Regions from separate parts of the Mesorhizobium sp. RIZ17 genome, predicted to be linked through region 1. Evidence: predicted binding sites of a transcription regulator. Region 1 holds the regulator's gene; each other region holds the start of a gene.
What was found. Region 1 encodes LexA, which represses DNA repair genes until DNA is damaged. Its sites were predicted from a motif close to TGTTCNNNNTGTGTTCNG; they were not measured.
Positions count from the first base shown of each region.

Region 1 (7,352 bases):
CACGTCGGCGAAGCCGATCATTCACACGTCGGCGAAGCGATCGTTGATCCATCGACGCAGTGGATCGTAGTTCTACTCGTCGACCAGCGTACGGGTCAGGGGATGATCCGGATCGGCGAGCCCATCCACAATATCGAAATGATGCCGGTCCGGCTCGACCACTGAACGGGTTGCGGCGCCGAGCCCGGTCCAGATGTTGGCGAGCAACGCGCTCTGGCGCAGGAATTCCGAGCGCTCGCCGCCGCCGACCCAACAGGTGACGCGGGCTCCCTGCCGAGGCCGCAGCAACGCCGGGCTTTCGCTCAACGCTTCCTTCTCGTCGATGTTCAAGGTCTCGTTCAGCGCGGTGAACATCAGCGGCCGAAGGTCGTGCAGACCTGAAATCGAAACGACCTGGCGTATGCGTCGCGCCACATCGGATGACAGCGGCGAGGCCGCGGTCACCATCCGGCTGGCGAGATGCCCGCCGGCCGAGTGCCCGGTCAGCATCAGCGGACCATCGATCATCGCTGCCGCCCTCTCGATCGCGGCCGCAACCTCGTTGACGATGCCACTGATCCTGGTCCGCGGGCAAAGGGTGTATGAGGGCATGGCGACGGCAAAACCGTGGCCGACAGCACCTCCAGCCAGATGCGACCAGGAGGTCTTGTGCGACTCCATCCAGTAGCCGCCGTGGATGAACACGACGAGCCCCTTTGGAGCGGTGGTCGGGAGAAACAGATCGAACCGGTTGCGCGGCGCTTCGCCATACATGATGTCGAGCCGCGCCCTGCCTTCTGCCACCAGCGTGTCGCGGAATTGCTGAGCCGGGCCATCCCAGGCCGCCGGCCAGCGGTCGCCACCCGCGATGTTCGCGCCATTGGCATAGGCATTGTTCCAATCCGCGATGCGATGTTCGACCAACCGTGCCTCCCAAGACGCGCAGCTTCATCCAGCAATGGCCGGCTGCAGGGATCACGTCAATGCTCCGGAACCAAAACATTTTAGGCTTGAAACAAATTTGGGCCGGTGCGATCCTGCCTTACGAACGGCCGACGACAGGAGGTCTGCCGAACGCCCAAGCCCGCCCACGCTCGCCCCAAGGCGGTGTCACGAAGGTACGGCCGGGGTGCGGCAAACCTCCTTGGGCAAAGCAGGGAGGATGACGGCTACATGCTTGGACCTTCAGCGCATACCGACACGTTCACGCGCGATCACCTGCCGCCGCCCGAGCAGTGGCCGGATTTCCTTCTGGATGGGTTCGACTATCCCGAGCGTCTCAACGCCGGCGTCGAACTGACCGACAGGCTGGTCGAGAAAGGTTTCGGCGATCGCACCGCGCTCATCGGCAATGGCCGCCGCCGCACCTATAAGGAATTGTCCGACTGGACGAGCCGCCTGGCGCATGCGCTGGTCGAAAACTATGGCGTGAGGCCGGGCAACCGGGTGCTTATCCGTTCGGCGAACAATCCCGCCATGGTTGCCTGCTGGCTGGCCGCCACCAAGGTCGGCGCCGTCGTCGTCAACACGATGCCGATGCTGCGCGCCGGCGAACTTGGCAAAATCGTCGACAAGGCCGAGATCGGCATCGCGCTTTGCGACACGCGGCTGATGGACGAGATGACGGCCTGCGCCAAGGAGAGCGCCTTCCTCAAGCAGGTCATCGGCTTCGACGGCACCGCCAACCATGACGCGGAGCTCGATCGCGCCGCGCTCGACAAGCCCGTGACCTTCAAGGCTGTCGACACCGGCTGCGACGACGTGGCGTTGCTTGGCTTCACTTCAGGCACGACCGGCGTGCCGAAGGCGACCATGCATTTCCACCGCGACCTGATGATCATCGCCGACGCCTACGCCCGCGAGATCCTCCAGGTGACGCCCGACGACGTCTTTGTCGGTTCCCCTCCATTGGCCTTTACCTTCGGCCTTGGCGGGCTTGCCATTTTCCCGCTCCGCTTCGGCGCGGCGGCGACATTGCTGGAGCAGGCGACGCCGCCCAACATGATCCACATCATCGAGACCTACAGGGCGACCATCTCCTTCACGGCGCCGACGGCCTACAGGGCGATGCTCAAGGCCATGGACGAAGGCGCTGACCTGTCTTCGCTGCGCGTCGCCGTGTCTGCCGGCGAAACGTTGCCCGCTCCCGTCTTCGAAGAGTGGACGCGAAAGACCGGCAAGCCGATTCTGGACGGCATCGGCGCCACCGAGATGCTGCATATCTTCATCTCCAATCGCTTCGACGACATGAAGCCCGCATCGACCGGCAAGCCGGTGGGCGGCTACGAGGCGCGCATCGTCGACGAGGAGATGCGCGAGTTGCCGCATGGCGCGACGGGAAGGCTGGCGGTGCGTGGGCCGACAGGCTGCCGCTACATGGCCGACGATCGCCAGAAGGACTATGTGCGGGATGGCTGGAACCTGACGGGCGACACCTTCGTGCAGGACGAAGACGGCTTCTTCCATTTCGCCGCCCGCTCCGATGACATGATCGTCAGCGCCGGCTACAACATTGCCGGGCCGGAAGTCGAGGCCGCGCTACTGTCGCATCCGGATGTCGCGGAATGCGCCGTCATCGGCGCCGAGGACGCCGAACGCGGCCAGATCGTCGAGGCGCATGTCGTGCTGGCGCCGGGCGCGGCGCCGGATGCCGCGACGGTCAAGCGTCTGCGGGATCACGTCAAGGCAACGATCGCGCCCTACAAATACCCGCGCTCGGTGAAGTTCATCGCCGCCTTGCCCAAGACCCAGACCGGCAAGATCCAGCGCTTCCGCCTGCGCGCCGAAAAGCCCCATTGAGCGAGAAAGCCCGATTCAGGTGACGGCCTCCTTGACCGCGAAGCGCGCTTCCCGCCAGACGCCGGTGCGCAGGATGTCTTCCAGCACTTCGACGGCCTCCCAGACATCCCGATAGCCGACATAGAGCGGTGTGAAGCCGAAGCGGATGGTGTATGGCGCGCGGAAATCGCCGATCACGCCGCGCTCGATCAGGGCGCGCATCACCTGGTAACCGTGCGGATGGGCGAACGACACCTGGCTGCCACGCTCGGCGCCATCGCGCGGGCTTTCCAGTTCGAGGCCGAAGGCGCCGCATCGGGCTTCGACAAGCCGGATGAACAAGTCCGTCAGGGCGATGCTTTTGTCGCGCACGGCATTCATGTCGACCTTGTCCCAGAGGTCCAGCGCGCCCTTCAGCGCCCGCATCGACAGCACCGGCTGTGTTCCGCACAGGAACCGGCGGATGCCCGTGCCGATGGCGTAGCCCTGCTCGAACGCGAAAGGCCGGGCGTGCCCCCACCAGCCGCTGAGCGGCTGGCGAATGTCACCGTGGTGGCGGTTCGCGGCGTAGATGAAGGCGGGCGCGCCCGGGCCGCCATTGAGGTATTTATAAGTGCAGCCGACAGCGAAATCGGCACTGAAACCATCAAGATCCACCGGCAACGCGCCTGCCGTATGGCAGAGGTCCCAGACGATCAGCGCGCCGGCTTCGTGGGCCTTGCGCGTCAAGGCCGCCATGTCGCGCAACCGGCCGGACTTGTAGTTGACGTGGTTGACCAGGATGACCGCGACTTGGCTGTCGATCAGCTCCTCGATCGTCGGGGCGTCGACACCTTCGAGCCGCAGCACCGTACCAGGACGCGTGGAGGCCACGCCCTCCGCCATGTAGAGATCGGTCGGAAAACTGTCGCCCTCGGCAACGATCACGGATCGGTCGGGCCGCATCGCCAGCGCCGCATGCAGGACCTTGTAGATGTTGATCGAGGTCGTATCGCAAACGACGGTCTGTCCGGCCGCCGCGCCGATCAGCCGCCCGAGCCGGTCGCCCAGTTCGACCGGCATTTGGAACCAGCCCGCGGTATTCCAGGCGCGGATAAGATCATGCGCCCATTCGCGCGTTGCCGCTTTCTCGATCTCGTCGAAAACCTCGGAGGACGCCGCACCCAGCGAGTTGCCGTCGAGATAGATCACCCCTTCCGGCAGGATGAAGCGATCGCGCAGGGCGCGCAGCGGATCCGCGGCATCCATCGCCTCGACTTCAGCACGGCCAGGAATTCCCCTCATCGCGTTACCGCCTCCATCTCGACCCAGCGCCGCTCGCAAATCGCCAGACGGCCAACGGCGGTTGTCTCACCCCAGTCGGCGTCGGGGCAAGAACCTTTCGTCCTGTGTTAGCTGGTCCATAGACCGCGAGAACAGTGAACCGGCAAATCGCCGAAGTTGGCATTTTGGGTTCGTTTCGTTCACGGTGCAGCATGCGCAAAGGGTGGTCCACGCGGTCCGACCCGCGCTTTCGTGATGGCGCTGCCTGCTGTTTCAACTTAGGCAGTGCTGCAAAATCGAACGGAATCAATGCCACCGCCCTACTGGCGGCGGCTGGCGTCCTCGAATGCAACATTGTTTCGGCAGCCTTAAGAAATTCATTAAACTTTAAACGGTTGCGGAACACAACTGGAACAGATAGTGTTTGTTCTGGGTTTGTTTTTCCGATTCTGGTTTCAGAACCCGTGGGGGCCGCCAATGCTGACGCGCAAACAACATGAACTCCTGATGTTCATCCATGAACGCCTGAAGGAGAGCGGGATTCCTCCATCCTTCGACGAGATGAAGGAGGCGCTGGACCTTGCCTCGAAGTCCGGCATCCACCGGTTGATCACGGCGCTGGAAGAGCGCGGCTTCATTCGCCGGCTGCCGAACCGGGCGCGCGCCCTCGAAGTCTTGCGCCTGCCCGACTCGATCGCGCCTGGCCTGAATGCCGCGAAGAAGTTCTCGCCAAGCGTCATCCAGGGCGGCCAAGGCAATCTCAACCGCCAGGTCAAGCCGGCAGCGCCTTCGCGCACGCCGACACCCAGCAATGACGACGACGCTGTTTCGGCCGTATCCATTCCGGTGATGGGCCGCATTGCCGCCGGCGTGCCGATCGACGCCATCCAGCACCAGACGCACTCGATCTCGGTGCCGCCGGACATGATCATGGGCGGCGAGCACTATGCGCTGGAGGTCAAGGGCGACTCGATGATAGAGGCCGGTATCTTCGACGGCGACACCGTCATCATCCGCAACGCCAATACGGCAAGCCCGGGCGAGATCGTGGTGGCGCTGGTCGACGACGAGGAAGCGACCTTGAAGCGGTTTCGCCGCAAGGGTGCCTCGATCGCGCTCGAGGCCGCCAACCCGGCCTATGAGACCCGGATCTTTGGACCGGATCGGGTCAAGGTTCAGGGCAAGCTCGTCGGACTTATCCGTCGCTACTGAGCAGGACCGCGCGGCGGTCTTCGCCGGAAATGCGTGACATCTATTCTGTCGGCTGCGGCGCGGCCGCCGGCTTTTCCGGTCGTTGATAGGGCGGCAGCCCCCTCGCCTCGCGTGTGTATTTCCGCTGCTCGTGCCAGGGACGATATGGCTCGTCGACCGCGTAGCGAACGGTTGGCCGGGCGGTCGCCGATTGCGGATCGAAGAAGATAGCGGCGCTGCCGTCGTGAGCCAGCTGCCGCTTGGTGACGACGAGCACGCGCGGATCGCGGCATGGGTTGTAGGCCGTTGCATCGTTGATGACGATGAGATCTGCGAACCCGCAGGCCGGTCGGGCGCTGCCGCGGTTCTCGGCAAGCGCGACGATGGCGCCGGAAGGATGCCGGCCGATGCAGAGGTCTCCGGTGCAGTAGAAGGGCGAGCCAGGCGGCAGGTCGACGGGATCGGCGATGTCGAGGGCGTCCTTGGCGAAGGTCTCCGGCGGCACGATATCCTCGGCTTTCAGCGCTCGTTTCCAGTTGTCGGTGGTGAACTCGTTGGAGCGCGCGCGGTTGATCGCAAGCTCACCGCCTCCGATCGGCATCGCCACCAGACGCGCGTCCTCCGAGACAAGCACATCCGGCGTGCGGACATGCGGAATGGCCAGCAGCGCCGCGAGCGCGAAGGGCACCGCGGCAAGCCTGAGCCACGTGGTCGCCATCGTTGCGATGACCAGCGCGACCGTCGCCAGCAGCACCGACTGGATCGAGATCAGCCCGACGGCGTCGACCGGTGAGCGCTCGGATATCCACGCCGAAATGGCGATCATCGCCGTCAGGCCCTTGCCCATGACAAAGAGGAAGGGACCGTCGAAGCCGAAGGGCATGGCGAGCGCGCTCAACACGGCGAACGGCATGACGATCAGCGAAACGATCGGCATGACCGCCAGATTGGCCAGCAGGCTGAGCGGCGACACGCGCTGAAAATGCCAGATCGCAAACAGCAACGTCGCGCTGCCTGCGATGAGCGACGTTATGGCGGCGCCGCCCACGCCAACCGCCAGTTTTTGCGATACGAACCCGAGAAACGAACGCCTTGCCGGCGGCGCTGTCGTTTTGCCGGCGCGATAGTCGGCAAAGCCGGCATAGGCGCCGACAAGCGCAGCGGTGGCGGCGAAGGACATCTGGAAGCTCGGGCCGACCACTTCGTGCGGCGAGACCAGGATGACGGCGATGGCAGAGATCGCCAGGTTGCGCATGGTCAGCGCCGCGCGGTCGAAAAGCACGGCGACCAGCATCACGGCCAGCATGATGAAGCTTCGCTCGGCCGCGACCACGATGCCGGAGATCACGAGGTAGGCGGCAATCGAGGCCAGCGCGATTGCAGCGGCATATTTCTTCACCGGTCGGCGTGACGAGAAATCCGGAAACAGCGCGAAGGTGCCGCGCAAAAGGACCATGATCGTGCCCGCGACAAGTGCCATGTGCAGGCCGGAGATCGAGATGATGTGGTAGATGCCGGTGCGCCGCATCGACTCGTTGATCGCTTCCGGAATGCCGGCGCGCACGCCGACGATCAGCGCCGCCGCGATCTCGCCTTCGGACCCGCCGATGGCGCTCCTGATATGGTCGGCAATGCCTTCGCGCGCGTTTTCGACAGCCGATGCGACGCGCGCTCCGAATGGCGCTTCTGCCGGGGCAATCAGCTTTGGATCGCCCAGGAAAAAGCCGCTGCCGCCGATGCCGGCAAAGTAGCTGTCGAAGGAAAAGTCATAGCTGTCCGGCCGAACCGGGCCTGTCGGCGGCAGCAGCTTGGCATAGCCGGTCAGCATCGACCCGGCGATCATCTCTGGCGGGATCCTGCGTGCCGACAGCCTGACGCGGTCCGGCGCATAGCGCAGCTTGGGATGCTCCGTGGAAATCAGATCGATTGTCAGCCGGATGCGGCCGTTGGCCATCGCCTCGGCGGTGACGAGGCGCCCCGTCAGCCGTGTCTGGATTTCGGAACCCAGCATCGGGGTCGCCATCCGCCAGGTCTCCACCTTGGCCGCGAGAAAGCCCAAGGCGCAGAAAAACGCCGCCACGAAGACAAGGTGTGTTCTGTGCCGGGAACGCGAAACCGCCGCGCAGACAGCCATCAGGGCC
Region 1 covers NZ_CP147861.1:5,617,931-5,625,282, forward strand. Annotated here, with positions in the region: gene WDX12_RS27360 (alpha/beta hydrolase) at 73-903, opposite strand; gene WDX12_RS27365 (AMP-binding protein) at 1,153-2,778, shown strand; gene kynU (kynureninase) at 2,794-4,041, opposite strand; gene lexA (transcriptional repressor LexA) at 4,498-5,232, shown strand; gene WDX12_RS27380 (ComEC/Rec2 family competence protein) at 5,273-7,352, opposite strand, start outside.

Region 2 (7,352 bases), 500 kb from region 1:
GCGTGTTGGCATGGATGGTGGCCATCGAGCCTTCATGGCCGGTGTTCATCGCTTGCAGCATGTCGAAGGCTTCCTCGCCGCGGCACTCGCCGAGGATGACGCGGTCGGGGCGCATGCGCAGCGCGTTCTTGACAAGGTCGCGCTGCTTCAATTCGCCGTGGCCCTCGATATTGGCCGGGCGCGTCTCCATGCGCGCGACATGCGGCTGCTGCAATTGCAGCTCCGCCGCATCCTCGATGGTGATCAGGCGCTCGTCTTCCGGAATGAAGGCCGACAAGGCGTTGAGCATCGTCGTCTTGCCCGTGCCGGTGCCGCCGGAGATGATCGTGGTCTTGCGGGCATGCACCGCCGCCGCCAGCACTTCGGCCATGTTCTGGGTGATGGCGCCGAATTCGACCAGCTTGTGCAGGCCGAGCTTGTTCTTGGAGAATTTGCGGATCGACACCAGCGGCCCATCGACGCCGACCGGGCGGATCGCGGCGTTGAAGCGCGAACCGTCGAGCATGCGGGCGTCGACCATCGGCTGTGATTCATCGACGCGGCGGCCGACCGCCGCGACGATTTTATTAATGATTCGAAGCAGATGCGCCTCATCCTTGAACGGGATGTGGACCTGCTGCAGCTTGCCGCGCTTTTCAACGAAGCAATTCTCGTGGCCGTTGATCAGGATATCGTTGATCTCGGGGTCCTTGAGCAGCGGCTCCAGCGGGCCGAGGCCGACCATCTCGTCGACGATGTCGTCGACGAGCGCGTCAAGTTCGGCGTTGTTGATCGCCATCCGCTCATTGCGCGTCTTCTCGGAGACGAATTCATGCACCTGACGGCGCATTTCATCCTTGGGCAGCCGCTCCAGCGCCACGAGGTTGATCTCTTCGAGCAGCATGCGATGGATGCGCACGCGCGCATCGAGCACCTTGTTGGCGCTTTTTGCGGGCGTGGCTTCAGGCTTCGGCGGCGCCGGCTTGCGGGTCGTCGGGATGATGACCGCATTGTGCGTGACGGGCGCGGGTTCCGGCGCACGCTGCGGACGGACGTCGCGACTCTGCAGGTTGGAAAAGCGGCTGTTCATCCTGCTTTCCTCTTCAGCAAGCCCTTGCCCAGGCCGAACAGCGACTTCGACTTGGCCATGGTCTGGACGGCCTCTTCCGGAAGGATGATCTTCTTCAGGTCGTTGACGACATTGGCGTTGGGGTCGATGGCGTGCAGCGGCACACCGCGGTCGACCGCCTCGCGCACCAGCCGGTAATTGTTGGAGATGCCGCCAACGAAATGCTCGCCGAGTATCTCCTGGACGTCGGCCTGCTTGATGCCGCTGTCGAACATCTTCTGCTCGAAGCGGTTGACGATGACGTTCGGCTTCACTTCCTTGCCGGCGGTCTCATAGACGGCCTGGATGAGACGCTGCGTATGGCGCAGGCAGGGCACCGTCATCTCGGCGACGATATAGAGCTTGTTGGAACCCAGCAGCACCGTCTCGGTCCAGGGGAACCACGTGCGCGGCAAGTCGATGACGACATTGTCGAAATAGGCCGCCACGAGGTCGAGCATGCGCACCACGACATCGGTCTTGAACGAACGCATGTCGGACGGGCGCGTGGGAGCGGCAAGCACGCACAGCCCGCTTGCATGCTTGGACAGCATCACGTCAAGCAACTGCCGGTCGAGGCGCTCCGGCTGGTTCTCGATTTCCGTGATGTCGAAGCGCGGTTCCAGGTCGAGATATTCGGCGCAGGCGCCTTGCTGGAAATTGAGGTCGACGACGCATGTCGAGGCGCCGCGCGTCACCGAATGATGCAGCTGGAAGGCCGTCTGCAGGGCGAGCGTGGTGGTGCCGACGCCACCGGCGGCCGGCATGAAGGTGTAGATGTGCGATTCGGTGTTCTCTTCCCGCCCCGGCCCTTGCAGCGCACGGATGACGGAACGCACCAGGTCGGCCGTCGTAATCGGCTTGACCAGGAAATCGGCCACCTTGAGCTGCACCAGGATGCGCACCGCCGCCGCATTGAATTCCTGGGTGACGACGACCACCGGAACGCTGCCTTCCAGCCGCCGCATGACGCGCTGCAGCGACTCGATCTCTTCGAGCTTCGCCGCATCCATGTCGACGATGACGGTGCCGAAATCCGCCTCAACGGCCTCGCCGCGCAGCTCATTGACGCTCTTTTCCACCGTCAAAAGCTCGATCACCTCGGAAGCGGCGAAGGCCGTCCGCGTGTCCTGCACAAACACTTTGTCGGTGGAAACGAGCAGGATCTTCTTGGTCTTGCTACCAGATGCCATCGTCGTCAGCCCATCAGTTCGATGTCGTTGATGATGATGTCACCGGCGCCGGCCCGGAGCCGGCTTTCGCACCGACGGCAGCGCTTTCGGAACCCGGGCGCTGGGCCGGCACCAGGAGTTTTGTGTTCTGCACGCCGTATTTCCAGGGATCGACCATCTGCATGGCGGTGTTGGACGCCTGCGCGTTGCCGGCCGCCAGTGTCACCCCTTCGGCGCGAATGTAGTCGTCGCTGGTGCAACCGCCGGCGAAGCCGGCCAGCAGCAGAGCGATGCAAACGGGGATGCGCATGGCCTTAGTCCTTTGGCAGGTCGAGGAAGTGGCCGGACGTGGTGGCGGCCACCGGCCGGGCGGCGCTGCCGTCCGCCAGAGCCATCGGACGCTTCGACGCCGAGGCGTCCACTTCCTCGGTGTTGTTCAGGAAATAGTCGGCGGGACTTGCCGGCTGGGTGCCGTCGGTCGGCTCGACCATCTTCTTCGAGGGATCGACCGGCTTGACCAGGTAAGGCGTGACGATGATGACCAGGTCGGTCTCGCGCCGCTGATAGGATTTCGAGGAAAACAGCGGACCGAGCACCGGCAGCTTGCCGATCCCCGGCACCCGCGATGTCGTGATGTCGTTCTGCGACTGCAGGAGGCCGGCGATCATGAAGCTCTGGCCGTTCTTGAGGTCAATCGATGTCCTGGCGCGGCGCACGATGAAGGCCGGAATGGAAATGCCGCTGCTGACCTGGATGGAAGCGGACGGGTCGATCGAGGACACTTCCGGCGCGATGTCGAGGCTCACCAGCCCGTCCTTCAGCACCGTCGGCGTGAAGTCCAGGCCGACGCCGTACTTCTTGTAGGTGACGCTGATCTTGCCATTGTCCTCGGAGACCGGGATCGGGAATTCGCCGCCGGCAAGGAAGCTCGCCGTCTGGCCCGAACGCGCAATCAGGTTCGGTTCCGCAAGCCGCCGCGCCAGGCCGCGTTCCTCCAGCGCCTTGATGGCGATATCGATCGAAACGCCGTTCGACAAAAGGCTGCCGATGATCTCACCGGTTCCGGCCCCCGTCACGCTCCCCCCGTCCGGGTTCAGCACGACTTTGCGATTGCCGATGCCATAGGCGAAATTGGCGGAGTATTTGGCGCCGAGGTCCTGGCCGGCCTGACGGTTGATCTCGACGAAGCGGACGTTGAGCTGCACCTGCTGCGAGGACGAGATGTTGACCGAGTTGATGACCTCCTCATTGCCGGAAAAGCGCGACGCGATCTTGCTGGCCTTGTCGGCGGCGACCGCATCGTCGGCCTCGCCCGACAGCACGACGCGGCCGTTCGCCGAACCGACCTTGATCTTGGCGTCGGGCACGCTGGCGCGGATGGTGCTGGCCAGCTGGTCGGTATCCAGCGTCACCTCGATGTCGATGGTGCCGACAAGCTGTTTGTTCTGGTCGAAGAGCGCAATGCCGGTGGTGCCCAGATTGTTGCCGAGCACGTAGAAGGACTTGTCGGTCAGCGGATTGACGTTGGCGATCTCAGGATCGCCGATGACGATCTGGTAGAAGGCGGCGCTCGTCATGATCGTCTTGGGCTTGCCCTTGGCAACCTTGATCGAGGCGTTCTTGTTCGCCGAGACATAGACGATTTCATTGTCCGCCCTTGCCGGCCCGGTGACGCCAAGCATTGCCGCCGCCAGCGCTATCGCGCCGAGAAGACGCCATCCCCCGGTCGTCCGAAATGCATCAAACCCGAACATCTTGCCCCGTCCCCGCCGGTCCCCACCGGCTATTGCTGCAGTTCCTGCGGCGGTTCCCGTGAAGGAACCTTGTATTCCTCGACCTTGTCGCCGCGCGTCACGATCACCGTCTTGAATTTCGGCTTGTCCTCATCCTTCGTCATCGCGTTGACGAGCGAGGCGGCGCTCGCCTGCGCGTTTGCGGCAACCGACCCTCCGAAGGAGGAGATGGTCGTAAGCCCGCCTTTGCTGGCGCTGGCGTCGGCCGCGGAACGCAAGGACAGCGACAAGGAGCCGACGGTGCGAGCGAGCGCCACTTTCTGCGCCCCTTCATTGGTCACCTCGAGGGTCACGGAATTGGCGACCTGCGGCTCGGTCTTGCGTTCGTCGGCGCCCTGTCCGACCGAAAGCACCTTGGCGTCGGACACGACGATCTCGGACGTAACGGTCGAGCCGGCGGCGCCCTGCGCATTCTTGGACACTTCCTGGATATCCCCTGCGTCGCGCGTCAGCACGACGTCGACGCGGTCTCCCGGCGTGATGAAGCCGCCGACGCCGGCGATCTCATCGGTACGGATGGTGACGGCCCGCATTCCCGGCGACAGCATGTTGGAAAGGGTGGCGCGGCCGTTTGGCCCCGACAGCTTGGCGAGCAGCACCGGTTCGTTGACCTCGATCGGCGACAGCACCACCCGGCTGCCGTCCGCAAGCAGTTTGTCGATGGTCGGGAAAGCGCCCTGCGGCAGGGAATCTTGCGGCCACGGAATCTCGGCGAGCTGCGGCCGTCCGAGCTCCATGCCGTAGCGCAGCGGCGCTTGAGCCACCACGATGGTCTTGAACTCGACCTTGGGTTGCTGCGGGGCTTCGACCGTGACGACCTTGACCTCGGGCTGAGCCTTCGCCTGGCTCTTGACCCAGAAATCCGCCGCAAAGATCGAGATCGCGCCGAAAACGGCGGCGATGCCGATCATGGGTATGGCCCTGCCCCTCACAACGAAACCCCTGACGCCCGTGGTCTTTTGTTGGTTGGGCCTCACGCTAGGCATTAATGTTAAAGAATAAGGAACACCGGGCCTCACGGACCGCCCTATTTCGGCCGGCTTGGTTATCGAATGGTTTTGGAATAAGAGACAGTTTGATCCCTGAACGGAACAGGAACTCGTTCGCCCGTCAAAAGCGTGGCAGTATCGAGACGTGATTCGCATTACCGGACGCTAGGCCCAGCATGGACGACAGCAACGACCTCTTCGGCAAGATGGAAAAGCCGGCACAGCCGGTGCGCGCGCCCTCGCGCCCGGCCGATCCGCTGGTTCAGGCCGCGAAGCGCTCGACCGCCGCCCGTGATGGCAGCGAGGGCTACAGCGCCGCCGACATCGAGGTTCTGGAAGGGCTGGAACCGGTACGCCGCCGTCCGGGCATGTATATCGGCGGCACCGACGACAAGGCGATGCATCACCTGTTCGCCGAGGTCATCGACAATTCGATGGACGAGGCGGTGGCCGGTCACGCCACTTTCATCGACGTCGAGCTTTCCGCCGACGGCTTCCTGACCGTCACCGACAACGGCCGCGGCATCCCGGTCGATCCGCATCCGAAATTCAAGAAGCCGGCGCTCGAAGTCATCATGACGACGCTGCATTCGGGCGGCAAGTTCGACTCCAAGGTCTACGAGACTTCCGGCGGCTTGCACGGCGTCGGCGTTTCGGTCGTCAACGCGCTGTCCGACCACCTCGAGGTCGAGGTCGCGCGGGGTCGTCAGCTCTACCGCCAGCGTTTTTCCCGCGGCGTCCCGGTCAGCGGTCTTGAGCATCTCGGCGAGGTCCACAATCGCCGCGGCACCAGGACCCGCTTCCATCCCGACGAGCAGATTTTCGGCAAGGGCGCCGCCTTCGAACCGGCGCGGCTTTACCGCATGACGCGCTCGAAGGCCTATCTGTTCGGCGGCGTCGAGATCCGCTGGACCTGCGATCCGTCGCTGATCAAGGACAAGGACCAGACGCCGGCCAAGGCCGAGTTCCATTTCCCAGGCGGCCTGAAGGACTATCTCAAGGCGACGCTCGGCGACGAATTCCAGGTCACGCGCGAGGTCTTCGCCGGCAAAGGCGACAAGCAGGGCGGCCACGGTTCGCTCGAATGGGCGGTGACCTGGTTCGGCGGCGACGGTTTCCTCAACTCCTATTGCAACACCATTCCGACCCCAGAAGGCGGCACGCATGAGGCCGGCTTCCGCAATGTACTGACGCGCGGGCTGCGCGCTTATGCCGACCTGATCGGCAACAAGCGCGCCTCGATCATCACCACCGACGACGTGATGATCTCGGCCGCCGGCATGCTGTCGGTGTTCATCCGCGAGCCGGAATTCGTCGGCCAGACCAAGGACAGGCTGGCGACGATCGAGGCGATGCGCATCGTCGAAAACGCCCTTCGCGACCCGTTCGACCACTGGCTGGCCGACAATCCGCAGGAAGCCTCGAAGCTTCTGGAGTGGGTCATCGCGCGCGCCGATGAGCGCGTGCGCCGCCGCCAGGAAAAGGAAGTCTCGCGCAAGAGCGCGGTGCGCAAGCTGCGCCTTCCGGGCAAGCTCGCCGACTGCACGCAGAACGCCGCCGCCGGCGCCGAGATCTTCATCGTCGAGGGTGACTCGGCCGGCGGCTCGGCCAAGCAGGCGCGCGACCGCGCCAGCCAGGCGGTGCTGCCGCTGCGCGGCAAGATCCTCAACGTCGCCTCCGCCGGCAACGACAAGCTCGCCGCCAACCAGCAGATTTCCGACCTGATCCAGGCGCTCGGTTGCGGCACGCGCTCGAAATACCGCGACGAGGACCTGCGCTACGACCGCGTGATCATCATGACCGACGCCGACGTCGACGGCGCGCACATCGCTTCGCTGTTGATCACCTTCTTCTATCAGGAGATGCCGAACCTGATCCGCGGCGGCCATCTCTACATGGCCGTGCCGCCGCTCTATTCGATCAGGCAGGGCGGCAAGGTCGGCTACGCCCGCGACGACGCGCACAAGGACGAATTGCTGCGCACCGAGTTCACCGGGCGCGGCAAGGTCGAGATCGGCCGCTTCAAGGGCCTGGGCGAGATGATGGCCTCGCAGCTCAAGGAGACCACGATGGATCCGAGGAAACGCACGCTTCTGAGGGTCGATGTGATCGACGCCGAGCAGGCCACCAAGGATGCCGTCGACGCGCTGATGGGCACCAAGCCCGAGGCGCGCTTCCGCTTCATCCAGGAACGTGCCGAATTCGCCGAGGCGGACGTGCTGGATATCTGATCGCCTGCTGGTCCATAACAGTCTCCGGCACGGAGAACCGATGTGACCTGGACGCGGTTGAAAGAGCTTGTCGAGACGCC
Region 2 covers NZ_CP147861.1:6,113,482-6,120,833, forward strand. Annotated here, with positions in the region: gene WDX12_RS29775 (CpaF family protein) at 1-1,069, opposite strand, end outside; gene WDX12_RS29780 (AAA family ATPase) at 1,066-2,280, opposite strand; gene WDX12_RS29785 (hypothetical protein) at 2,294-2,569, opposite strand; gene WDX12_RS29790 (type II and III secretion system protein family protein) at 2,574-4,013, opposite strand; gene cpaB (Flp pilus assembly protein CpaB) at 4,043-4,963, opposite strand; gene parE (DNA topoisomerase IV subunit B) at 5,218-7,272, shown strand; gene WDX12_RS29805 (FUSC family protein) at 7,315-7,352, shown strand, end outside.
Region 2: a site for LexA is predicted at 5,135-5,152, ahead of parE (DNA topoisomerase IV subunit B). Genes of this name have one in related genera too.

Region 3 (7,352 bases), 350 kb from region 1:
TCTGCCTGCCGGCATCTTCTCCCCGTGAACGGGGCGAAGAACGCTATTCCACCCACATCCCTGTGCGCTTGTGCCAGTCGGCGATCGACTCTTCCGGGTAGACGTCGAACACCTTGTCTTGTCTGCCGATCACCGGCTCGACCCAGTTCGCCTTGTATTTCAGCATCAGATGCACCTTTTCCGTCGGTTTCGGCAGGTCGCTGTCGATGGCTGACGCGAAAGGATGGACGAGGTCAGGCCAGGTCGGATCGTAGAGCCAGAGCGCCGCGCCGCATTTCTTGCAGAAATTGCGCTCACCGGTCGAGACATCGCAATGCGGATGCTCGTCGTCCTCGATCTCGGCTCGGTAGACACCGAGGCTGCGTTTGCCCCGGACGTTCATCGTCTCGTAGTCGGCGCCGAGATTGATGGCGAAGCCGCCGCCGCCCTGCTGCTTGCGGCAGATCGAGCAGTAGCAGAGCATGAACGGCACCGGCGTGTGGCTTTCCACCTCGAAGCGGACGGCGCCACAGCGGCAGGAGCCTTTGAGCAGGACGGGCATGGCGGATCTCCGTTTTTTGATCTCAACCTGTCAGCATGCTCTTGGTTGCGGCGAGGACAAGGCCCATGCCGGATGAGATGATTGCTGCATGGATAATGCCCGCCTTGAGGAATTGTTCGAAAGCCTGGGGCCGATCAGCATCCGCAAGCTGTTCGGCGGCAAGGGCATCTATTGCGACGGCGTCATCGTCGCGGTCGTCGTGCGCGGCGAATTGCTGCTCAAGGCGGACGAGGAGAGCGCGCCTGATTTCGAGGCCGCCGGGTGCAAGCAATGGACTTATACAGGCTCGCGGCACGGCAAGCTGATCGCAATGCCCTATTGGAGCATTCCCGACGAGGCTTTCGACGATCCCGACGAGATGACGTTGTGGGCGCGGCGCGCTTATGAAGCGGGGCGAAGGGCGGGGAAGTGATTGGTCCGCTGTTGAAACACTATGAAGGTCATGTCGAGGCCGCCCCCTCATCCGGCCGCTTCGCGGCCACCTTCTCCCCGCTGGGGAGAAGAGGTTGGCGCAGGCGCCGGCCGGTCCTCTCCCCTTGGGGAGAGGTCGGAATGCCCCGAATTGCTCTTCGCAATTCGGCCTTGGCAATCCGGGTGAGGGGGCTTCGCCGCGTGCCCTACAGCGCCTCCGCGATCTCCGCCGCCAGCCGCGCGTTGTTCTCGACCAGGGCGATGTTGGTTTTCAGGCTGCGGCCGCCGGAGAGTTCCAGGATCTTCGACAAGAGGAAGGGCGTCACCGCCTTGCCGGTGACGTTGAGCGCCTCGGCGGCCTGTTGCGCGGCCTGGATGTAGCCATCCATCTCGGCGGCCGGGATCTCGTCATTTTGCGGCACCGGATTGGCGACCAGGATGCCGCCGCTTAGGCCGAGCGCCTGACGCGTGCGGTAGAAATGCGCGATGTCCTCAGGCGCATTGAGCGTCAGCGGCGCGCGGAAGGGCGACTGGCGCGACCAGAAGGCGGGCATGGTCTCGCAGCCATGGCCGATCACCGGCACGCCGCGCGTCTCCATCACTTCCAGCGTCTTTTCGATGTCGAGGATCGCCTTGGCGCCGGCCGAGACGACGATGACCGGCGTGCGCGCCAGCTCGTCGAGATCGGCCGAGATGTCGAAGCTTTTTTCCGCGCCCTTGTGGACGCCGCCGATACCGCCGGTGGCGAAGACTTTTATGCCAGCCATGTGCGCGGCGATCATGGTGGCGGCAACCGTGGTGCCGCCGGTGCGCTTTTGAGCGACGGCGAAGCCGATATCGGCGCGCGACAGCTTCATGGCGTCGCCGGTCATGGCGAGCGATTCGCGCTCGCCGTCGGACAGGCCGATCTTGATGCGGCCATCGACCACGGCGATCGTCGCCGGCACCGCGCCGCCGTCGATGATGATCTGCTCGACCCTGGCTGCCATCGCACCATTATCGGGGTAGGGCATGCCGTGGGTGATGATGGTGCTTTCCAGCGCCACCACGGGCCGGCCGGCGGCAAGCGCCTCGGCCACGGGCGGGTGGATGTCGACGAAGGGGCGGGCGGTTTCGGGCGTCACGGCTGTCTCCGGTCAGGAGGAAGTGGATGTCTGGTGGCCCTATGCCACCTCCCGCGCCTCCGGCACAAGGGCAAGCGCTTGGCCGAAGTTGGCGTTCGTGAAGGACGGCACGGCCTGAGGGCTCTCGATGGCCAGCATCGCCGCCGCAAGGCCTTCACGCAGTGCCGCGCGCAGCGGCAGGCCGCGCAACAGGGCGGCGACCGTCGCGCCGGTCAGGGCATCGCCGGCGCCGGTCACGTCGGCAACCTTGCGTGGCGCGGGCGGATCGATCTCAAAGATGCCGCTGTCGTCGAAGCCCAGCACCGGAGCGCTGCCGGAGGTCACAACGCCGGCGTTCAGCCCGGCCTGCCTGAGCCGGCGGACAAGGAGTTCGCCGGATGGCTCGGCATCGACAAGCGCGGCGGCTTCTCGGCTGTTCATGAAAAGCAGCGACAGCTGGTCGAGCAGCGGCGTCAGGCGCACGACCTTGGCCGGCGAGACGGCGATGGCGAAGACCGGCCGGCCGTCGGCCAGTGCCATCAGGCGTTCGAGAGCGGCCGTCGGCAGGTTGGCGTCGCACAGGATGGCGTCTGCCGCGGCGATCGCCTCGCGGACCTTGGAGCGCCTTATCTGCTTGGGGAAGGCGAGGTCGTAGAGCGCCATGTCGGCCAGCCCGACGATCAATTCGCCCTCGGGGTCGATCAGCGCCGTGTAGCTCGGCGTCGTGCGGTCGAGGAACACCACCGAGAGGTCCGTTATTCCGGCGTTGTCGATCGCCGAGGCGACTGTGTCCGCCGCCGCGTCGCCGCCGCGCACCGAAATCAGCGAGGCCGACACGCCGCGCTTCACCACGCTGCGCAACGCGTTGAAAACCACGCCGCCGACGTCCTCGCGCATCATGCCGGGGTTGGAGGCGGCCGGCACATAAGTGCCCGAGACCTGGCCGCGCCGGTCGATATGGGCGCCGCCCAGCGCCAGGATATTTGGGGATGTCGGCATATTGGATCGGTGACTTCCGTTGATCGTGCGGCTGCGCACACTAGAGCGGTTCAGCGTTTCACGGAATCGCCGAACCGCTCTAGATCTTGTTTTTGCGCAATTCCGGACAGAAACCGCTACGCACTTTTCCTGGAATTGCTCTAAGTTTCCCTGGATCGCCCTGCAATCGTTCGCGATTCGGACGGCCGGATACGAGATCTCTTCTGGACCAGCGGTTCCGGTTTGTACCAGCCCTGGTGAGACAAAAATAGAACAAATCCAGATATTGATTGTTTTTCAGTTGGTTGTATCCCCTTGCCAAATGAGAACAAAAAAGGTACAAACCGACAAGGATCACGGATTGTCCGGCCTTCATTGACGACCAAGGGGTGATGTATCATGGCTCAGAATACTTTGCGGCTTGTAGAGGATAAGGCAGTGGACAAATCAAAAGCTCTGGACGCGGCGCTGTCGCAGATCGAGCGCGCCTTCGGCAAGGGCTCGATCATGCGGCTCGGCGCCAACGAGCAGGCGGTCGAGATCGAAACCGTGCCGACCGGCTCGCTCGGCCTCGATATCGCGCTCGGCGTCGGCGGCCTGCCGCGCGGCCGCATCGTCGAAATCTACGGGCCGGAAAGCTCGGGCAAGACCACGCTGGCGCTGCACACGGTCGCCGAAGCGCAGAAGAAGGGCGGCATCTGCGCCTTCGTCGATGCCGAGCATGCGCTCGATCCGGTCTATGCCCGCAAGCTCGGCGTTGACCTGGAGAACCTCCTGATCTCGCAGCCCGATACCGGCGAACAGGCGCTGGAGATCTGCGACACGCTGGTGCGTTCGGGCGCCATCGACGTTCTGGTCATCGACTCGGTCGCGGCACTGACGCCGCGCGCCGAAATCGAAGGCGAGATGGGCGATGCGCTACCTGGCCTGCAGGCCCGCCTGATGAGCCAGGCGCTGCGCAAGCTGACCGCCTCGATCTCGCGCTCCAACACCATGGTCATCTTCATCAACCAGATCCGCATGAAGATCGGCGTCATGTTCGGCTCGCCCGAGACGACCACGGGCGGCAACGCGCTGAAATTCTACGCTTCGGTGCGCCTCGACATCCGCCGCATCGGCTCGGTCAAGGACCGCGACGAGGTCGTCGGCAACCAGACCCGCGTCAAGGTGGTCAAGAATAAGCTGGCCCCGCCCTTCAAGGTGGTCGAGTTCGACATCATGTATGGCGAGGGCGTGTCCAAGACCGGCGAGCTCGTCGATCTCGGCGTCAAGGCCGGCGTGGTCGAGAAGTCGGGCGCCTGGTTCTCCTACAATTCGCAGCGTCTCGGCCAGGGGCGCGAGAACGCCAAGCTGTTCCTGCGCGACAATCCCGACACGGCGCGCGAGATCGAGATGGCGCTCAGGCAGAATGCCGGGCTGATCGCTGAGAAATTCCTCGAAAATGGTGGCTCCGAAGGCGGGGACGACGGTTTCGAGGACGAAGCCGGCGCCATGTAACGCGACGGTCGGAGTTTGGCCATAATCCTGTTATATTCGTATATGCTTATGTAATTGAGTTCTGGTATTGCGTCCCGAACCGCCGGCCCTCGCGCCGGCGGTTTGCGTTTGCGGGCGGTGCTGCCGCTCGCCGGTTTATTGGCCCAAAGCGCCTCGCGCTGCAATGAATTCAGGCGATGCGCTTTGGTCTTTGTTTATGCATGTCGTTTTCCCAAAGCTGCTGCGCACTTTTGGGCGACGTGCCTGTGTCCGTGTTTCTGGACAGGGTGCGGAGCTATCGCTAAAAGGCCAATCTATCTTCTGAAACATGAAAGCCCATCAGCCGCCGGCAGCGCCGGCGGTTCTTGCGAAAAAGGCAGTATGCAATGAGTGGCGTGAACGACATCCGGTCGACATTCCTCGACTACTTCCGCAAGGAGGGCCATGAGATCGTCGCCTCCAGCCCGCTGGTGCCGCGCAACGATCCGACGTTGATGTTCACCAACGCCGGCATGGTGCAGTTCAAGAACGTCTTCACCGGCCTGGAGAAGCGTCCCTATTCGCGGGCGTCCACCGCCCAAAAGAGCGTGCGCGCCGGCGGCAAGCACAACGACCTCGACAATGTCGGCTATACCGCGCGCCATCTCACCTTCTTCGAGATGCTCGGCAATTTCTCGTTCGGCGACTATTTCAAGGAGCGCGCGATTGAGCTTGCCTGGAACCTGATCACCAAGGGTTTCGGCCTCAAGAAGGACAAGCTGCTCGTCACTGTCTATCACACCGACGACGAAGCGGCGGGCTTTTGGAAGAAGATCGCCGGCTTTTCCGACGACCGCATCATCCGGATCCCGACCTCGGACAATTTCTGGGCGATGGGCGACACCGGCCCATGCGGCCCGTGCTCTGAAATCTTCATCGACCGCGGCGAGCATATCTGGGGCGGACCGCCCGGCAGCCCGGAAGAAGATGGCGACCGGTTCCTGGAATTCTGGAACCTGGTGTTCATGCAGTATGAGCAGGTTACCAAGGAAGAACGCATCGACCTGCCGCGTCCTTCGATCGACACCGGCATGGGCCTGGAGCGAATGGCCTCCATCCTGCAGGGCGTCGAAAGCGTCTTCGAGACCGACCTGTTCAGGCATCTGATCGACGCGGCGTCCTCGGCGCTCGGCCAGGGTCCGAACCAGGAGAACGTCGCGTCTTATCGCGTCATGGCGGATCACCTGCGCTCGTCCTCCTTCCTGGTGGCCGACGGCGTGCTGCCGTCCAACGAAGGCCGCGGCTATGTGCTGCGCCGCATCATGCGCCGCGCCATGCGCCATGCGCAGCTGCTTGGCGCGAAGGAGCCGCTGATGTGGCAGCTGGTGCCGGCGCTGGTGCGCGAGATGGGCCAGGCCTATCCCGAGCTGGTGCGCGGCGAGGCGCTGATCACCGAGACGCTGAAGCTCGAGGAAACGCGCTTCCGCAAGACGCTGGTGCGTGGCCTCGGCTTGCTTTCGGACGCGACGGAAACGCTGCATGCCGGCGACATGCTCGATGGCGAGACGGCCTTCAAGCTCTACGACACCTATGGCTTCCCGCTCGACCTGACGCAGGATGCGCTGCGCCAGCGTAGCATCTCGGTCGATCTCGCCGGCTTCACCGACGCGATGGAGCGGCAGAAGGCCGAGGCGCGCGCGCATTGGGCGGGCTCGGGCGAGGCCGCGACCGAGACGGTGTGGTTCTCGGTGCGCGAGAAGACCGGTGCCACCGAATTCCTCGGCTATGAGACGGAGGAGGCGGAAGGCATCGTCCAGGCCCTGGTCAAGGACGGCAAGACCATCGACAGCGCCACCCAGGGCGATGCGGTCGCCGTGGTCGTCAACCAGACGCCGTTCTATGGCGAATCCGGCGGCCAGATGGGCGACACCGGGGTGATCTCCGGCGAGGGTTTTTCGATTGAGGTCTCGGATACGCAGAAGAAGGCCGACGGTCTGTTCGTGCATCTCGGCAAGGTGGCTAAAGGCACGGTCAAGACGGGTGCTGCCGTCGAGCTCAAGGTCGATCATGCCCGCCGCTCGAGGCTGCGCGCCAACCATTCCGCGACGCATCTCATCCACGAGGCGCTGCGCGAGGTGCTGGGCACCCATGTGGCGCAGAAAGGCTCGCTGGTCGCGCCGGAGCGGCTGCGCTTCGACATCTCGCACAACAAGCCGATTTCGGCCGATGAGCTCGAGGAGGTCGAGCGCATGGCCAACGAGATCGTCGTGCAGAACAGCCCGGTGACGACGCGGCTGATGTCGGTCGACGACGCGATCGCCGAGGGCGCCATGGCGCTGTTCGGCGAAAAATACGGCGATGAGGTGCGCGTCGTGTCGATGGGCACCGGCCTGCACGGCGCCAAGGCCAATCGTCCTTATTCCGTCGAGCTTTGCGGCGGCACGCATGTGAAGTCGACCGGCGATATCGGCCTGGTGCGCATCCTGTCGGACGGCGCGGTGGCGGCCGGCGTGCGCCGCATCGAGGCGCTGACCGGCGAGGCGGCGCGCAAGCATCTCGACGAGCAGGACAGGCGGCTGAAAGCCGCGGCGGCGACCCTGAAAATTGCGCCGGCTGACGTGCCGGCTCGCGTCGAAACATTGCTTGAGGAACGCAAGAAGCTTGAGAAGGAATTGAGCGAAGCGCGCAAGAAGCTGGCGCTGGGTGGCGGCTCGGCCGCTGCCGATGCCCCGGCCGCCAACGAGACCATCGCCGGCGTCGGCTTTCTCGGCAAGGCAGTCAGCGGTGTCGCGCCGAAGGACCTGAAGCCACTGGCCGATGCCGGCAAGAAGACGCTCGGCTCCGGTGTGGTCGTCTTCGTCGGC
Region 3 covers NZ_CP147861.1:5,965,154-5,972,505, reverse strand. Annotated here, with positions in the region: gene WDX12_RS29100 (GFA family protein) at 44-541, opposite strand; gene WDX12_RS29095 (TfoX/Sxy family protein) at 630-953, shown strand; gene WDX12_RS29090 (pseudouridine-5'-phosphate glycosidase) at 1,159-2,076, opposite strand; gene WDX12_RS29085 (carbohydrate kinase family protein) at 2,116-3,054, opposite strand; gene recA (recombinase RecA) at 3,433-4,530, shown strand; gene alaS (alanine--tRNA ligase) at 4,896-7,352, shown strand, end outside.
Region 3: a site for LexA is predicted at 3,358-3,375, ahead of recA (recombinase RecA). Genes of this name have one in related genera too.

Region 4 (7,352 bases), 1.1 Mb from region 1:
GCCTCGCAGGCCTTCACCGCGGCGCCGTAGCTGAGGCGGCGGCGCGACGGCGGAAACTCGATCAGGAAGTCATGCATGTCGAACAGCGAGGCGATCATGCGCTTGTGGCCGGCGCCGACGCTCAGCGCGACCGGTGTGAAGAACGTCCTGTCGTGCATTCGGACCTCGTCTATTGGCAGTGGAAGCGGCGGAGCTGCCGCCTCCGGTCTAGGGGAGGGACGCCCCACAACGCGGCTTGCGGCGACAGGTTCCGCGCGTGCCGATTTTTCCGTATTGGACTTGATCCGCCGGGCAGGCGGCTATTTCCACATCCCGCGCATGCGGGCGCCGAGATCGACCTTGACGCCCGGCTTCTGGCGCGGGTCGTCCTTGAGCGCGGCGCTCGCCCAGGACGACTGCTCGAAGGCCGAAAGCATCGAGGCCGGGATGAAGCGGGTGCGCGAGGCATAGACATGGCGGTCGCCGCGCGCCGGCTGGTTGTGCGGATAAAAACGCTGCGGCACGACGAGATGCAGGCTGTCCTTGGCCCTGGTCATCGCCACGTAGAGCAGGCGTCGCTCCTCCTCGATATCCTCCTTGGTGCCGACGCCGAGATCGGCCGGGATGCAACCGTCGACGGTGTTGAGCACGAAGACGTTCTTCCACTCCTGGCCCTTGGCCGAATGGATGGTCGACAGGATGAGGTAATCCTCGTCGCGATGCGGCGGGCCGGCCTGATCGCTGGTGGCGTCGGGCGGATCGAGCGTCAGCTCGGTCAGGAAGCGCTCGCGCGACGGATAGGTCGACGCGATCTGTTCGAGCTGTATGAGGTCGGCGCGGCGCGTGATCGCGTCCTCATGGATGCGTTCCATATGCGGCTCGTACCAGAGCCTGATCCGCTCGAGGTCGGCCGGCCATTTGGCGCCGGCGCGCAGCCCGCTATAGATGTCGAGGAACACCGGCCAGGCTTCCGCGGTGCGTTGCGGCGGGCGGAAGCGAGCAAGGCCCAGCGTCTCGTCCAGCGACGTCGCCATCGCGTCCACGATCTGCGAGGCGGCGGATGGGCCGATCCCCGGCATGAGCTGCAGGACGCGAAAACCGGCGACGCGGTCGCGCGGGTTCTCGGCGAAGCGCAGCATCGCCAGCATGTCCTTCACATGCGCGGCGTCGAGGAATTTCAAGCCGCCGAACTTGACGAAGGGGATGTTGCGGCGCGTCAGCTCGACCTCCAGCGGTCCGCTGTGGCTTGAGGTGCGGAACAGCACCGCCTGCGCCTTCAGCGCCGTGCCGGCCTCGCGCTCAGCCAGGATTGCCTGGCAGACATAGTTGGCCTGCTCGGCCTCGTCGCGCACACTCACGAGCTGCGGCTTGTGTGATGACCGGCGCTCGGTCCACAGGTTCTTGGTGAAGCGCTCGCTGGCCTCGCCGATGACCTTGTTGGCGGCGGCCAGGATCGTCTCGGTCGAGCGGTAATTGCGCTCCAGCATGACGATCTCCGCGCCCTGCGCGAACTGCTTCGGGAAATCGAGGATGTTGCGCACTTCCGCCGCGCGGAAGGAATAGATCGACTGCGCGTCGTCGCCCACGACGGTCAAGCCGACGCCGTCGGGCTTCAGCGCCAAAAGGATCGAGGCCTGCAGCCGGTTGGTGTCCTGGTATTCGTCGACCAGCACGTGGTCGAAACGGCTGCCGAGGTGGGAGGCGATCTCCGGTTCCGACGCCATCTGCGCCCAGTAGAGCAGGAGGTCGTCGTAATCGAGCACGTTCTGCGCCTGCTTGGCCTCGACATAGGCTGCGAACAGCTCCTTCAGCTGGTCCGCCCATGCCGCGCACCATGGGAAGGCTGCGCCCAGCACTTCGCCGAGCGGCGCCTGCGCATTCACTGCCCGCGAATAGATCTGCAGGCATGTGCCTTTCGTGGGAAAGCGGCTTTCGGTCTTGGAAAAGCCCAGCTCGTGCCGGGCAAGGTTTATCAGGTCGGCGGAATCCTCGCGGTCATGGATGGTGAAGGCCGGATCGAGGCCGATCTGCTCTGCATAGTCGCGTAAGAGTCGCGCGCCGATACCGTGGAACGTGCCGGCCCAGGCGAGCGCGTCGGCGATGATTGCCGCGTCGCGCCCCAGAACCTCGCCGGCGATGCGCTCGACGCGCTTGGCCATCTCGGCAGCGGCGCGGCGTGAGAAGGTCATCAGCAGGATGCGGCGCGGATCGGCGCCCTTGACGACGAGATGGGCGACGCGATGCGCCAGCGTGTTGGTCTTGCCGGAGCCTGCGCCGGCGATCACCAGCAGCGGCGTGGTCACCTTGCCGTCGCCATGCACCACCGCCAGCCGCTGCTCGTCGTTCAGCCGGGCAAGATAGGCGGGCGTTTCAAAGGACGAATCACGAGCGGCGATGTTCATCGCCCATCAAGCATCGTTTCCGCTTTGTTCGCAATACAGCTGATCTTGCCCTGGTGCTCGTGATCGGTGAAAGCCGGCGAGATAGTTGACCTCCCCACGGCTAAAACTACCGCCTCGGCTCCACTCCCATCGCCGCCGACTGGCGCCGCAAATTGCGTCTCTCGTCGCCCGGCATGTCCAGCGGCGCCACATCGCCGGGCACCTCGTCGATAATCCTCACGGCGACACGATAGGCGGTGTAGGCGAACAGACCTGTAAGCAGCAGGCGTATCATGATCGTCTCCTCGTACGGTTCGGTGGGTTCAACCGAACTCACGCCGGTTGGTTCCCCACCCCACGCAACCAAACTGTAGCCGCTTCGTTGCCTTTGAGATCTTGAGATCAAGGAGCGAACGAGAGGAGGTCGTTATGATGAAACTTCCTGCGCTGCTGACTCTTGCGGCAGGGCTCGCGGTCTCTGCCTGCGACAACAGCGTACCGCCCACCAAGGCGCCCGCCGATCAGAACCCGCAGGTCGATAAGAATCCGGTGCCGAAATCGACCTCCGGCGGCGACCAGCCGGGCACGCCGCCACAGCAATAGCGACGTTACAGGTCTGGTGGATTGTCGTCGGCTGAACGAAGAAGGCCGGCGCTGCTTGGGAGGAAGCTCGATAGCGCCGGCCAAGCGGGAAAGTCAGGCCCGCCGCACAATAGAAGATAGCTGAGTCTCGCCCTTGCGTCATGGTGCGATCGCGCTAGCCGGCTACGCAACTGCGGAAAATCACCGGAAAATCCTGAGATTCTGCAAAGCCCGCTGCGGTGGGTGTCCGTCGGTTCAGCGTTGATGGAGGAGTAACCCCTCACGCCATGGCCGAGCGCCGCACCGGGACGTTGGCGATCTCCAGGTCCAACTGGCGCTGCGTCAGCGCCGCCTCGGCCATGATCCACTGCTTGAACAGCTCCACCTTGCGGGCGCCGAGCGCCTTGATGGGGCTGACGAAATACCAGCCGGCCGTGTTGGGGTGGTGGACGGCGAAGGGCGCCACCAGCCGTTCGGCACGGATGTCGCTTGCCATGTAGGCACGGTTCGCGACGGCAAAGCCCATGCCCGCATTGGCCGCCTCGTAGGACATCATGCAGGAATCGAAATAGACGCTCCTGGTTTCGCCGAGCACGAAGCTCGCGCCGGCAAAGCCCAGCCAAGACTGCCAGTTCTGCGTGCACGTGTCGGAGTGAAGCAGCGTGAAATAGCGCAGATCCTCCGGCGTCACCTTCGACAGCGGTTTGTCGCCCAGCACGTCGTGAAACAATTTGCGGCTGCACACCGGCGTCAAATCCTCCCTGAACAGGAGTTCGGCGGTGAGGCCGGGGAAATTGCCATCGCCATAGCGGATCTCGAGATCGTATTCCGAAGTCGAGAATTCATGCGTGGCATAGGAAGTCGACACTCGCATCTCGATGTCCGGATACTGGCGCTGGAAGGAAGACATCCGCGGAAACAGCCAGCGCGCGGCAAAGGTCGGCAGCACGCAGATCCGAAGCACATGCGCCTGCGACTGGCCGGTGGCCTCCATGCTGGCCGCCACGATCCGCTCCAGCGCCTCGCGCACGCGCGCCACATAGGTCTCGCCCTCCGGCGTCAGCGACACTGCATTGCCGCCGCGCTCGAAGATCTTGAAGCGCAACTGATCCTCCAGGCTCTTCACGCGCTGGCTGACGGCGGAAGCGGTGATGAATTGCTCTTCACCGGCGCGCGTGAAATTCCTGTGCCTCGCGGCGCTCTCCACGATTTTCAGCGAGTTGAGGTTGACCTGACTGAGCAGACGCACGGGCTTTCGACCTTAAGCTGCGCTTACGCTACCATCAGCATTCCTAAATTTACAGGGGTAGGCGTTTAAATGACTGCTAACCAAGTGTTGCCCCCACCTTGGAGAAAGTAGAATGAACGCCCATACAATTCCCGAACTGCGTTGCGCAATGAGCCGCGAGGCCATCATTGGTCATGAGACCTCCTGGAAAGTGTCGGGTTTCGGCGTCGCCCAGTATCGTCACGGTTACGACCCCGCTCTGCTTGCCGCCATCGAGGAAGCCGCCCTGAAGCTGAAGGCCAGCCATGCCGTGCACAAGCACCTCGACCTTACCTTCATCACCGGCGCCGACCGCTATATCCCGGAGATCAAGGAGCTCTTGCATGACAAGCTGCGTCTGGAAAGGCTGTCCGACATGATGGGCACCAAGCTCGAGCCGTATCCGCTGTCGATCGTCGGCTCGACCGTCACCTTCATGAATCCCAAAGACGGCGCGGTCGAATGGCATTGCGATGGCGTTCCGGTGACGGAGCTCATTCCGCTGTCGATCAGCGACCCGCTCATCGGCGGTCACCTTGAAATCTATTGCGACGATTCCGAGACCGGCCGCTCGATCCTGGAATCCGGCCGCGACCTGCCGCGCAACAAGATCATGCGCATCGACCACAAGATGAACTACGCCACGCTCGGCCAGTTCCTCGGCGTGCTCCATCGCACCGCGCCGATCCAGCTCGGCGAGCGCGTTACGCTGGTGCTCAACCAGCGCTCGGCGACCAAGCCCTATGTCGACGACAACCGCATGTTCTACCTTGCCGCCGACAACGACCATGACCGTGCCTGGGTGAACGAGCTGGCCGAGGATGTCTGGACGAACCAGTTGCCCGCCTACCGCCGCTATGCCGGGGAGCATCCCGTGCCGCAGCCGACGGCGGAAACGGTTACCGGCGGGGCGAGGGAGTCGTGGTAATGAGCCACGAACCGGTCGAGCGTCAGCCGCCTTCAGTGTCGCTGCGCCTCGGCCCGGTCGTGGCGGGAAGCCAAGGCCGTTCCGGCGCCGCCCTCGGGGCGGCGCTTGCCTTCGCCCTCGGCGCCGTGGCGCTGTGGGCTACCAACGCCCTGGTCGGCAAGACACTGCTTGCCGCCTATCCGGTGTCGCAAGTGCAGTTCCTGCAATTTTGCGGCGCGGCGCTGGTCTTCGCGCTGATCCGGCTGACGAGCGCCTCTCCTTCCCCCCTTGCGGGGGAAGGTGGATCGGCGCGTAGCGCCGAGACCGATGAGGGATGCTCCAGCGAAGTGAGACGTTGGCGTTCCCTGGAACACCCTTCATCCGACCTCGCTTCACGAGGCCACAGCCCGGGGGCGAGACCCGCGGCTCGCCCCGTCCTTCGGACCCCACAAGGCGAGAAGGGGAGATCCGCGCTTGCCGCCTACGCCGTTGGCTTCATCGGCCTGGTTGGCACGATGGTCCTGCAATATATCGGTTTCGCCTCGATGCCGGTTATCGAGGCCAACCTTGTCGCCTACACTTGGCCGCTGATGACCGCTGCGGCGGTTATCGTGCTTGGCCGTCCGCGTCGTCCGCTGTTGCTCGGGCTGGCGGCGGCGCTGGGCTTTGTCGGCGTTGTGCTGGTGATTTCCGGCGGCCGCGCGCAGAGCTGGTTCGAAGGCAGCCTCGTCGGCTACCTCGCCGCTTTCGGTTCGGCGCTCTGCATGGCCTTCTACTCTCTCGCCGTCGGCCGCCTTGCCGTGTCGCCCGAGCGGCTGCTTTTGCCCTCGGCGCTGATCGGCGTCGCGCTCACCTTTGCCTGGTGTCTGCATGACGGCGTCGTACGCCCAAGCGGCGCGCACCTTCTGCTCGGCCTCTATCTCGGCGCCGGCCCGATGGGGCTCGGCTACTATTTCTGGTCGCGCGCGGCAAAGCTCGACCACGGCGGCAGGATAGCGGTCGTCGCTTATCTCACGCCGATAGCTTCCACGTTTCTGCTGACGCTCTCGGGCGAAAGCCTGTCGATGACGGCGGTTGCCGGCGCCGTCCTCGTCATCGGCAGCTGCCTTGCGGTCGGCATCGAAGGTACGGAGACCAGGCACGATGTCCAAAATGACCGTTGACGAGGATGAACGCCGCGCCAGGCAGGAGGCGCACTGGCTGGTCAGGGAGTTTGGCGCGGAGGCGCCGCTCTATGCGGCCATGAAGGCCGAAAAGGCCATCGAGCAGAAGGATTTCGGTCGCTGCGCGCGCTGGAAGCGCGTGCTGGAGATCCTCGCGGACGAGCCGCCCGTCGAGCTCAGGCGCGGTGTCAGCGCCAGATAGCGATTTGCCATGGGGCCTCCGAATCGCGCATGGTCGACTATCCGGCTGGCGGATTATCGTTGCCGTGCTGGAACTTGGCCTGAACTTCGATTTTTCAGCAACTTCCATCGCAAATCGAAGTGCTATAGCGCATTTTACGCATCCAGGCGGACCGCCGGTGCTATAGAATGTTGGCTATAGCTATTAGAATTCCTAACTTGCGCGTTTCCAGTCCGCGTAGAAACATCACCCGGTATTGAGTGTCGTAGCTTTACTGACTCTGGACGGTCCGTTGGGGGACATTTGTCCAATTCGATACACCGACGAAAGTCTTAAAAAAGAGCTGGCGATTTGAGGGCCAGCAGAAGGTGAAAAAATTGTCCAACATCGACGACAAGACTGCAATCGAACTGACCGCCGACATTGTCTCGGCCTATGTCGGCAACAATCCGCTCCCCGCCTCCGGCCTGCCCGATCTGATCGCCAGCGTCAGCGCCGCGGTGCGCAAGCTCGCCGGCGGCAGCGTTGTCAAGGAAGCGGTGGCGCTGACGCCCGCCGTCAACCCGAAGCGCTCGGTTTTCCCCGACCACATCGTGTGCCTGGAGGATGGGAAGAAGTTCAAGTCGTTGAAGCGCCACCTCGCAACCGATCACGGCCTGACGCCGGACGAATACCGCGCGAAATGGGGCCTACCCGCCGACTATCCGATGGTGGCGCCCAGCTATTCGGCGACACGCTCGGCGTTGGCCAAATCGTCCGGCCTCGGCCGCAAGCCGGCCGGCGACGCAGGCAAGGGCAAGCGCAAGGCCAAGGCCTGAGGCGTGTTGCCCGCAACGGATGACGTCGCGCCATGGCCATGGCGCGACCATCTGGCTGCCCTCGGCGCTTTGCG
Region 4 covers NZ_CP147861.1:4,556,483-4,563,834, forward strand. Annotated here, with positions in the region: gene WDX12_RS21785 (DUF982 domain-containing protein) at 1-158, opposite strand, end outside; gene WDX12_RS21790 (ATP-dependent helicase) at 300-2,381, opposite strand; gene WDX12_RS21795 (hypothetical protein) at 2,488-2,655, opposite strand; gene WDX12_RS21800 (hypothetical protein) at 2,790-2,963, shown strand; gene WDX12_RS21805 (LysR substrate-binding domain-containing protein) at 3,223-4,191, opposite strand; gene WDX12_RS21810 (hypothetical protein) at 4,304-5,137, shown strand; gene WDX12_RS21815 (DMT family transporter) at 5,137-6,279, shown strand; gene WDX12_RS21820 (hypothetical protein) at 6,260-6,481, shown strand; gene WDX12_RS21825 (MucR family transcriptional regulator) at 6,838-7,278, shown strand; gene WDX12_RS21830 (hypothetical protein) at 7,285-7,352, shown strand, end outside.
Region 4: a site for LexA is predicted at 2,396-2,413, ahead of WDX12_RS21790 (ATP-dependent helicase). Genes of this name have one in related genera too.